Regions from separate parts of the Saccharopolyspora hordei genome, predicted to be linked through region 2. Evidence: riboswitches for the same ligand, from Rfam matches in the RefSeq annotation. Region 2 holds a riboswitch; each other region holds the start of a gene.

Region 1 (3,265 bases), 3.5 Mb from region 2:
GCACGCGTCCGCCGCTTCGGCCGGGCCGATCCAGTGCACCTCGTCGAAGACGTTGTAGGCGACGTTGCCCGGGTGGATGCTGCTGCCCAGGCCGCGCATCAGCCGGTGCCCGGCGGGCTGGCCGAACACCGTGGAGCCGACCGAGTCGACGCCCACGACCTTGACGTCCGGCCAGCGCTCCCGCACCACCGGGGCGATGCCGGCGCTGTGCCCGCCGGTGCCGACGCTGCACACCACCGCGTCGAGGTGGTCGAACTGGCGGGTCAGCTCGCGGCCCAGGGACGAGTAGCCGGCCGGGTTGTCCGGGTTGCCGTACTGGTCCGGCCAGTACGCACCGGGGATCTGCGCGAGCAGCTCGGTCACCCGCTCCTTGCGGGCCCGCTGCCAGCCGCCGACCGGGTGCGGCTCCGTGACGAGCTCGACCCGCGCGCCGTGGGCGCGCAGCATCGCCCGCGTCATGTCGTCCAGCTCGCGGTCGGCCACGACGACCACCGGGTGGCCCAGCGCCGCGCCGACGCAGGCCAGGCCGATGCCGAGCGTCCCGCTGGTCGACTCCACGATCGTGCCGCCGGGCTGCAGCTCACCGCGGCTGCGGGCGCCCTGGACCATCGACAGCGCGGCCCGCGCCTTCATGCCGCCGGGGGTGAAACCCTCGAGCTTCGCCCAGAAACCGGGGTGCTCGCCGGGGAGCGGGGTGTCGATGCGCAGCACCGGGGTGCCGCCGATGAGGTCCAGCACCGAGCGGCACTTCGGGCCGCCGCTGAGGTCGGTGGCGGTCACGGCAGCTCACCCGCCGCGCTGTAGTGGTGGATGTCCGTGCTCTCCCCGCTCAGCCAGAAGAACGGGTAGGGCTCGGCGGACAGCGCGTGGACCTGCGCGCCGAGCATCTCCCGGAGCACGGCGGCACCGGTCTGCGCGAACAGCACCAGCGGCAGCCCGCGCTCGGCGCACAGCGCGGCGATCTCGTCGAACGTGCCGTTGCCGAGCACCATGCCGGACGCCAGCACCGCCTGGGCACCGGCGATCGCGGCCCGGTGGTCGCGCAGCACCTCCTCGCCCCACTCGGTGCGCCCGCCCTTGAGGTCGCACGGGACGGGGTGGGCGCCGCGCTCGCGCAGGGCGGCGAGCAGCGAGTTCACCACGCCGATCACCGCGACGGTGCCGCCGTCGGCGACCGGGACGAGCTCGGCGACGGCGCGGGCGCGGGCCATCGACTTCTCCAGCGAGGTCCCGGCCGGGATCCGCACCGTCCGGGCGGCCGGGTGCTGGGCGTGCGGGACGCGGTCGGCCAGGTGGGCGTCGAGCGCGGCGACCCGGACCGCCGGGTCCTCGTGCTCCAGCAGGTCGGCGACGCTGCGGCCGACCAGGTCGTGCACGGCACCGGGATCGACCTGGCCGGGTTCCACCGCGCAGGAGCCGACCGCGCCGCCGATGCGCACGCTGAGCACGGTGTTGGCGTAGCCGGAGCCCCGGCCGACGTGGTGCGCACCCTGGACGGTGAGGAAGACGACCGAGGCCCGCACGTCGGGCAGGGACGGGTCGGTGGCGCGGACCCGCTCGACCACTGCGCGCAGGGCCGAGTGCGAGGTCCGGGCCGTGGGGAGTGGGGCTGGAAGCACGCGAGGTCTCCACACGGGTCAGCGGTCGGCGCGGCGGACCCGCACCGACCGAGGGGCTGGTTGGCTCAGACCTGGTTCCCTGGCGTCAGGGTGTGGAGCGCTGCGCAGTGCTGGGCGGCGTCGGGCCGCCGGGCTGCAGTGGAACGCGCTGCGGCACGTCGATGACCTCCTCCGGGGCTCCGCGACCCCGTGCGGTTCGGCACGACGGCGTCAGTCTCCTGACTCACGGATCGACGCCGCTCGCCTGCCTTCCCACCGCAGAGCGGCAGTGGCGCGGGTGACGAGCGACTCCCCGTTCACAGTGGCGGGACCGTGCCGGACTCTCACCGGCTTCCTGCGCACCGTCGCGTGGACTCCTGATCGACGGTTCCAGCGCGCGGGCGGGGTGTCAAGGTGATCCCGGCGCAGATCACTCCCGCGCTGGGGTCCACTTCGGACAGATCAGGGGCGGCGGCGCTCCAGCAGGACGGTGTCCCGCCACGCCCCGTGGTGCCGGCCGATGCGCTCGCGGACGCCGACCACGCGGAACCCCGCGGCGCGGTGCAGCAGCAGGCTGGCCCGGTTCTCCGGGAAGATCGAGGTCTGCAGCGTCCACAGGCCACCGGCGTCGGCGGCCGCGACCTGCCGGCGCAGCAGGGCCTTCCCCACACCCCGGCCGCGGACGTCCGCGCCGACGTAGAGCGAGGTCTCGACGACACCGGCGTAGCACTCGCGCGCCGAGACCGGGGTCGCGGCCGCCCACCCGGCGACCGCGCCGTCGACCTCGGCGACCCAGCGGTGGTCCGCGAGCCACGTGGCCTCCAGGACCTCGCGGGGCGGCACCTCGGTCTCGAACGTGGCGTTGCCGGTGGCGATGCCCTCACCGTAGGTGCGGCGCACCGCGGGCCAGTCCTCCTCCCGCAGGGCGCGCACCACGACGTCACCGGGCACGTCGTCCGAACGGTCCGGAACGGCCAGCAGCCCCAGGACGGTCTCCGCCGGGTGCGGCAGCCCGGCGCGGCGAGCGGTACCGGTCACGACGGCCGCATCCACCTCGACGAACCCGTTGTCGGCCAGCGTGCGGACGTGGTGGGCGCAGGTGTCCTGGCTGACGCCCACAAGCTCGGCCAGCTCGTCGACGGTGGCCGGTCCGGCGGCCACCGCGTGCAGCAGCCGCACCCGCACCGGGTCGGCCAGGCAGGCGTACCGCTCGGCGCAGTCCACCGCCACGTCCTCGGGGAGCGGGATCGGGTCGGCGCGCACCCGCCCAGTGTGCACCAGGCACCCCGGCCGGCGGCGTTTGACCTTCGAGCTGCTCGAAGGTCCAGGATCCTGCCCATGGACGACACCTCGCTGAGCATCGGTTCCTTCGCGCGGCAGACCGGGTTGACGCCGAGCGCGCTGCGGTTCTACGACGACTGCGGCGTGCTGCCGCCCGCGCACGTCGACGAGGCGACCGGGTACCGCTACTACTCCCCCACCCAGGTGTCGCGCGCGGTCCTGCTGCGGCGGCTGCGAACGGCCGGGGTGCCGCTGGCCGAGGTCGGCGTGGTGCTCGACGGGCCCGCCGAACAGGCGCGTGCCGTGCTCACCGCCCACGCCCGGCGGGCGCAGGACGCGGCAGCGGCCACCCGGTCCGCGATCGCGGAGGTGCTGCGGTCCCTGCC
Region 2 (3,265 bases):
GACTCCGTTTGGAGCAGACCTGGGATGAGCTCCGTTTCGAAGGTTCGGATCTCCACTGCGGCTGATTCCAGACCGACGTAACGCCGGAACCATCGCGGCACTGCACCGCGGCAGGCCTGCCACCAGCCACGCTGATTTGCGCCCTTCGCAAGGGTTTTGATCTCGTCGATGTCCTCCTGCGACGCCTCGTAGAACCGCAGCAAGGCGTCGAGCTCGGCCCGTTTGGTCGGCACGTCCCCGAGCTCGATCTTTCTGATCTTCGACTTTGCGGGGGGGCGTGGCAGGTGCAGCGGCTTGCGCCGGAGTCGGAGTGGATCCGCGAGGACACCTGCATGGACTGCTGGCGGCGGATCAGCGCCCGGTGGTCGTGAGTGCAAAGACCGGCTGGAGCCGGTTTACGCACTCACGACACCTGACCTGCACAAGCACGACCTTCAGCGAACAAGGGGTGACCAGGGATGTTCTGGCTTCAGGTGAGCACGCTGGTGCTTGTCAACGTGCTGATCGCGAGCATGCTGCTGATCCCCCCGCTGCGGGCGCAGCACGGCGGTGCTGGTGATGGGGCGCTGAACGTCTGGCAGCTGATCGAGGAGGTCGAGACCGAGCGACAACGCGAAGCCGCCTCCACCGGCCGTCACCGCCTCCGGTCGGACCCCTGAACTGGTCCGGTGCCCGATTGCCCCCGACCTCGCGGGCACCGGACCTCCCCGGTGGGCCGGGCGTCGCCCCTCCCCGCGCCCGGCCCACCACCCCACGCTGGGTACGAATTGCGCGATGTGGCGCTGGAGGCGCTGGGTGAGAACGGGCGGACGAACTCAGCGGCACCGTCGAAGAACGCAATTGGCCTCTCGATTTCCCCGCTGTACGTGATCTCGGCCGTTCGGGTGTGGGGCGGATCTCAGCGCGGCGTAGATCGACTTCACCGGCCGTGGCCGGGGGCCGGACGTCGGACGGGCCTTGCCAACGGGGTCCTGGTCGATAGCCTTGGCCGTGCTGGTGGTTCGTCCGCCCCCTGCGGGGGGTGGGCGAGGCAAGAGGGAACCCGGTGCGAATCCGGGACTGCCCCGCAGCGGTGAGCGGGAACGACCGCCGTCATCGAGCACTGGGCCGGAGGGCCTGGGAAGCGACGGCCAGTAGGAGCCTCCGAGCAGGAGAACGCCCGCGAGTCCGAAGACCTGCCACCGGTGCGCCCGCCGACCGGTGGGCGCGGTCCGAGGTCTCGCGGGAGGACCTGGCCGACGAGCGGCTGCTGCCTGCCCGCTGGCCCGCGCCCGCACGACCTCGGCACACCTGATGTCGAGCTCGCGAGGTGAGGGACTTGACCGGCAAGATCGGATCGACCGCGCTCGGATATCCCCGGATCGGGCCGAAGCGGGAGCTGAAGCGCGCGCTGGAGAGCTACTGGGCCGACCGCTCCACCGAAGCGGAACTGCGCGAAACCGCCCGGGAGTTGCGCATCGACACCTGGCGGCAGCTGCGCGACGCCGGGCTGGACTCGGTGCCCGGCAACACGTTCTCCTACTACGACCAGGTGCTCGACACCGCGGTCACCTTCGGCGCGGTGCCGCCGCGCTACGCCGAACTGGGGCTCGGGCCGCTGGACACCTACTTCGCGATGGCGCGCGGCGCTTCCGCGGTGCCGCCGCTGGAGATGACGAAGTGGTTCGACACCAACTACCACTACCTGGTGCCGGAGATCGGCCCGGACACGCGGTTCTCGCTGGCCGACCGCACGCCCGTCGAGCAGTACCGCGAGGCGCTGGAGGCCGGGGTGACCACGCGCCCGGTGCTGGTCGGTCCGCTGACCTTCCTGCTGCTGGCCAAACCGGCGCCGGGCGCGCCGGAACCCTTCCGCCCGTTGGACAAGCTGCCCGAACTGCTCGACGCCTACGCCGAGCTGCTGCGCGAGCTGCACCGCGCCGGGGCCGAGTGGGTGCAGCTCGACGAGCCCGCCTTCGCCGCGGACCGCACGCCTGAGCAGCTGCAGGCGCTCGGCGACGCCTACCGGCAGCTGGGCGGGTTGTCCGCGCGGCCGGAACTGCTGGTGGCGGGGTACTTCGGCGACTTCGGCGAGGCGCTGCGGGTGCTGGCGGCCACCCCGGTGGAGGCGATCGGCGCGGACCTGGTGACCGAGCCGTCCGCTGTGGATTCGCTGTCCGGGGTGCCGGGGCTGCGGGACAAGACGCTGGTGGCCGGGCTCGTGGACGGGCGCAACGTCTGGCGCACCGACCTGGACCGCGCGCTCACCACGGCGGCCACGCTGCTGGGGCTGGCCGGAGAGGTCGCCGTGAGCACCTCGTGCTCGCTGCTGCACGTGCCCTACGACGTCGAGACCGAGGACATCGACCCGCAGATCAAGTCCTGGCTGGCCTTCGCCGCGCAGAAGGTCCGCGAGGTCGTCGTGCTCGGGCGCGCGCTGAAGGACGGCCGGGACTCGGTGGCCGACGAGCTCGACGCTGCCCGCGCCGCCATCGCCGACCGGGCCGGGGCGGCGCGCGTGCGCAACAACCGCGTCCGCGCCCGGCTCGATTCGCTGCGACCCGAGCACTCGCAGCGCGGCGACTACCGGAAGCGGCGGGAGGCGCAGCAGAAGTCCCTGAAGCTGCCGCCGCTGCCCACCACGACGATCGGTTCGTTCCCGCAGACCAGCGACGTCCGCAAGGCGCGCGCGGCGTTCCGGGCCGGGCGCATCGACCGGGCCAGCTACCACCAGCGGATGCGCGACGAGATCCGGCGCGTGGTCGAGCTGCAGGAAGCGATCGGGCTCGACGTGCTGGTGCACGGCGAACCGGAGCGCAACGACATGGTGCAGTACTTCGCCGAGCACCTGGACGGGTTCATCAGCACCGCGAACGGCTGGGTGCAGTCCTACGGGTCCCGGTGCGTGCGGCCGCCGATCCTCTACGGCGACGTGTTCCGGCCCGCACCGATGACGGTGGAGTGGGCGACCTGCGCGCAGAAGCTCACCGCGAAGCCGGTCAAGGGCATGCTCACCGGGCCGGTCACCATCCTGGCCTGGTCGTTCGTCCGCGACGACCAGCCGCTGGCGGACACCGCCGCGCAGGTCGCGATGGCCATCCGCGACGAGGTGCAGGACCTCGAAGCGGCCGGTATCCGGGTGATCCAGGTCGACGAGCCCGCGCTGCGCGAACTCCTGCCGCTGCGCGCGGCCGAGCACGGGCCGTACCTGCGGTGGGCGGTGTCGGCGTTCCGCCTGGCCACCTCCGGGGTCGCCGACTCCACCCAGATCCACACCCACCTGTGC
Region 3 (3,265 bases), 2.8 Mb from region 2:
CCAGCAGCCCGCTCTCGTCCCGCGCCAGGCGCTGGGCGTTCCCTAGCAGCCGGGCACGCTCGGCAGCGTCCACTGTGCTCAGCGCCCGGTGGAACAGCGCGTCGAACTCCGGCGACCGGTAGCCGGTGTAGTTGGCAGTGCCCGCACCGCTGCGCACCCGTTCCGCCAGGAACGTCGTGACGGGCAGCGACGCGGTCCGGGTGAGGGCGGCGACGCCGTGGGTGCGGATGTCGGAGAAGTACGTCTCCGCCGGGCCGATCCGCGGGGCGACCCGCAGCCCGATCTCGGACAGCTGCTGGGCGATGAGCGTCGCCGCCGATTCGAAGCAGGGGTCGACAGAGCTGGTGAGCAGGTCGACCGCGAGCCCTTCGGCCCCGGCCTCGCGCACCAGCGCCCGGGCGCGGTCGACGTCGCGCTCGCGCTGCGGGAGGTCCGGCGGGTAGTGCTCCAGGCCCTTGCCGAACAGGTCGTTGCCGACCTGCCCGTGCCCGTTCAGCGCGACCGCGACCAGCGCGTCGCGGTCCACACCGGACAGCGCGGCCCGCACCAGGCGCGGGTCGTGGAACGGGGGCCGGTCGACCTTGAGCGCCACGGCCTGCATGGTGCCGTGCGGCGCGGCGAGCAGCTCGGCCCGGCTGTCGCCCTGCACCAGCGCCGCGGAGTGCGCGCTGATGTCGTGCACGTAGTGCACCTGGCCGGACAGCAGCGCGGCGACGCGCGCGCTCTCGTCGTTGATCGGCACGAACTCCAGCTCGTCCAGCGTCGGCCTCCCGGCCCAGTGCCCGTCGAACCGGGTGAAGACGGCGGGCCGACCCGGCTGGAAGGAGACGAACCGGAACGGCCCGGAGCCGACCGGGGCGGTGAACTCGGTGGTGCCGGCCGGGACGATCTCGGTGGCCGGGGCGCCCCACGCCGAGGGGAACTCGAAGTTCGGGGCGCGCAGCACGAGTTCAAGCTCGGTGGCCGAGCGGGCCCGGCTGGCCGCGAAGTCCACGTCGAGGAACTGCTTGCGCGCCGGTGATGCCGTGGCGGGGTCGGCGATGCGGCGGTAGCTGTAGAGCACGTCCTCGGCGGTGACCGGGCGGCCGTCGTGGAAGCGGGCCTCGCGCAGGCGGATCGACCACCGCGTCCCGGTGGCGTCCGGCTCCCACCACTCGGCCAGCCGCGGCACGACGCTCATGTCGTCGGCGTAGCCGACCAGCGTGTCGAACAGCGCCTTCGCCCGGGCCTGGTCGACGAACAGCGAGCTGGTGTGCGGGTCGAGCGACTCCTCCCCGCCGCCGATCGGGAACGCCGCGCGCAACCGCCCGTCCGGTCCGCTCGCGGCACCACCGCAGGCGGTGAGCGAGGCGGCCGTGAGCGTGCCCAGGGCGCCCTTGAGCAGCGTGCGCCGGGTGACGGTGGTCATCGCTCCCCCTCCTCGGGCCGCACCTGGTCCGGGTCGGCGGCGCGGCGGTCGCGCGTGGTCAGGACACGGTGGACGGTCGTTCCCCGGCCGCGCCGCACGGCTGGGCGCAGCGGGGGCGGGGTGGGCTGGACGAGAGGCACAGGAGTTCTCCACGGATGGCGAGCGGGTCCGAGCGCACTGGGGCCTCGGCCGGGCACGGGCGCGGTCCGTCCGCAGTGGACGACCCACGGCGGGGAAGGCGTGCTGGTGCTACGTGGTGGGCAGCGTGGGGTGGTGCCAGCTGTGCCGGACGGCGAGATCGTGAGCAGCGCGCCGCTGCATGTTCCGCGTACCTCCTCCGGGGCTCCGCGACCCCGTGCGAATCGGCACGACGGCGTCAGTCTCCTGACTCGTGGATCGTCGCTGCGCGCCTGCCTTCCCACCGCGGCAGCGGCAGTGGCGCACGTGGCGGCAGCTCCCCACTCACAGTGGCGGGACCGTGCCGGATTCGCACCGGCTTCCTGCGCACCGTCGCATGAACTCCAGCGGCGACGGTGGCACCGGCGGGGACGGGTGTCAAGGGCGGTGGACGGAGATCACGCGCACCCCTGCCGGGCCAGTGCGCCGGGCGGCGGTGCCGACCTCTACCATCCGGAGGGTGGCCGCCTACGACTTCGACGCCTTCGAGCACCTGGACCCCTCGTCCCTGCCGCTGCGCCAGCAGCGGATCCTGGCCGCCATCCAGGACTTCGTGACCAGGCACGGGTACTCGCCGAGCACCCGGCAGATCGGCGACGCGGTGGGCCTGCGCTCGACCTCGTCGGTGTCGAAGCACCTGAACGCGTTGGAGGAGAAGGGGTTCCTGCGCCGCAGCCCGTCGGTGTCCCGCCCCATCGACGTGCGCGCGTTCCTCCAGCCGTCGGCGGTCCGCGAGGGCGACTCGGTGCCGGTGCCCGTGGTCGGCGACATCGCCGCCGGCACCCCGATCACCGCGGACGAGCACCTCGACGAGGTGATCGACCTGCCCCGCGAGCTCACCGGCCGGGGCACCGTGTTCGGGCTGCGGGTGCGCGGTGACTCGATGGTCGACGCGGCCATCTGCGACGGCGACATCGTGGTGGTGCGCCAGCAGCAGGAGGCCCACTCGGGGCAGATCGTCGCCGCGATGATCGACGACGAGGCGACGGTGAAGGTCTACCGCCGCCGCGGCGGTCACGTCCTGCTCGAACCCCGCAACCCGGCCTACGAGGTCATCGACGGTGACGACGCGGTCGTCCTCGGGGTGGTCGTCTCGGTCCTCCGCAGCGTCTGAGGTCCCGTCGGCGCGCTAGTCGCGGTCCAGCGCCGGGCGCTTGGGGTCGAAGGTCCAGCCCGGGACGAGGTGCTGCATCGCCGCCGCGTCGTCGCGGGACCCGAGGCCGTGCTCCAGGTGGAGCTGGTGGGCCGCTTCGACGCGGTCGAGGTCCAGCTCGACGCCCAGGCCGGGGCGGTCGGGCACCTCGATGCGCCCGTCGGTGATGCGCAGCGGCTCCCGGGCGATGCGCTGGCCGTCCTGCCAGATCCAGTGCGTGTCGATCGCGGTGATCTCGCCGGGCGCGGCCGCGGCGACGTGGGTGAACATCGCCAGCGACACGTCGAAGTGGTTGTTGGAGTGCGAACCCCAGGTCAGGCCCCAGTCGTGGCAGAGCTGCGCCACCCGCACCGACCCGCTCATCGTCCAGAAGTGCGGGTCGGCCAGCGGGATGTCCACCGCGTCGGCGCGCACCGCGTGGTGCAGCTGCCGCCAGTCCGTGGCGACCATGTTGGTGGCGGTGCGCAGCCCCGTCGCGCGGCGGAACTCCGCCATCGTCTCGCGACCCGAGCAGCCGGCCTCGGCGC

The links. Region 2 has a riboswitch for cobalamin ahead of metE (5-methyltetrahydropteroyltriglutamate--homocysteine S-methyltransferase). Riboswitches for the same ligand answer to the same signal wherever they lie in the genome.
Region 1: another riboswitch for cobalamin. It lies ahead of HNR68_RS10890 (Rossmann-like domain-containing protein); the one in region 2 lies ahead of metE (5-methyltetrahydropteroyltriglutamate--homocysteine S-methyltransferase).
Region 3: another riboswitch for cobalamin. It lies ahead of HNR68_RS14025 (ABC transporter substrate-binding protein); the one in region 2 lies ahead of metE (5-methyltetrahydropteroyltriglutamate--homocysteine S-methyltransferase).

The regions. Positions count from the first base shown of each region.
Region 1 covers NZ_JACCFJ010000001.1:2,327,487-2,330,751, reverse strand. The annotation lists gene HNR68_RS10895 (pyridoxal-phosphate dependent enzyme) at 1-780, opposite strand, end outside; gene HNR68_RS10890 (Rossmann-like domain-containing protein) at 777-1,619, opposite strand; cobalamin riboswitch at 1,809-1,980, opposite strand; gene HNR68_RS10885 (GNAT family N-acetyltransferase) at 2,061-2,861, opposite strand; gene HNR68_RS10880 (DNA polymerase III subunit beta family protein) at 2,937-3,265, shown strand, end outside.
Region 2 covers NZ_JACCFJ010000001.1:5,779,767-5,783,031, reverse strand. The annotation lists gene HNR68_RS26425 (DUF5753 domain-containing protein) at 1-233, opposite strand, end outside; gene HNR68_RS26420 (hypothetical protein) at 474-659, shown strand; cobalamin riboswitch at 981-1,197, shown strand; gene metE (5-methyltetrahydropteroyltriglutamate--homocysteine S-methyltransferase) at 1,319-3,265, shown strand, end outside.
Region 3 covers NZ_JACCFJ010000001.1:3,009,643-3,012,907, forward strand. The annotation lists gene HNR68_RS14025 (ABC transporter substrate-binding protein) at 1-1,408, opposite strand, end outside; cobalamin riboswitch at 1,764-1,935, opposite strand; gene lexA (transcriptional repressor LexA) at 2,046-2,699, shown strand; gene HNR68_RS14035 (enolase C-terminal domain-like protein) at 2,715-3,265, opposite strand, start outside.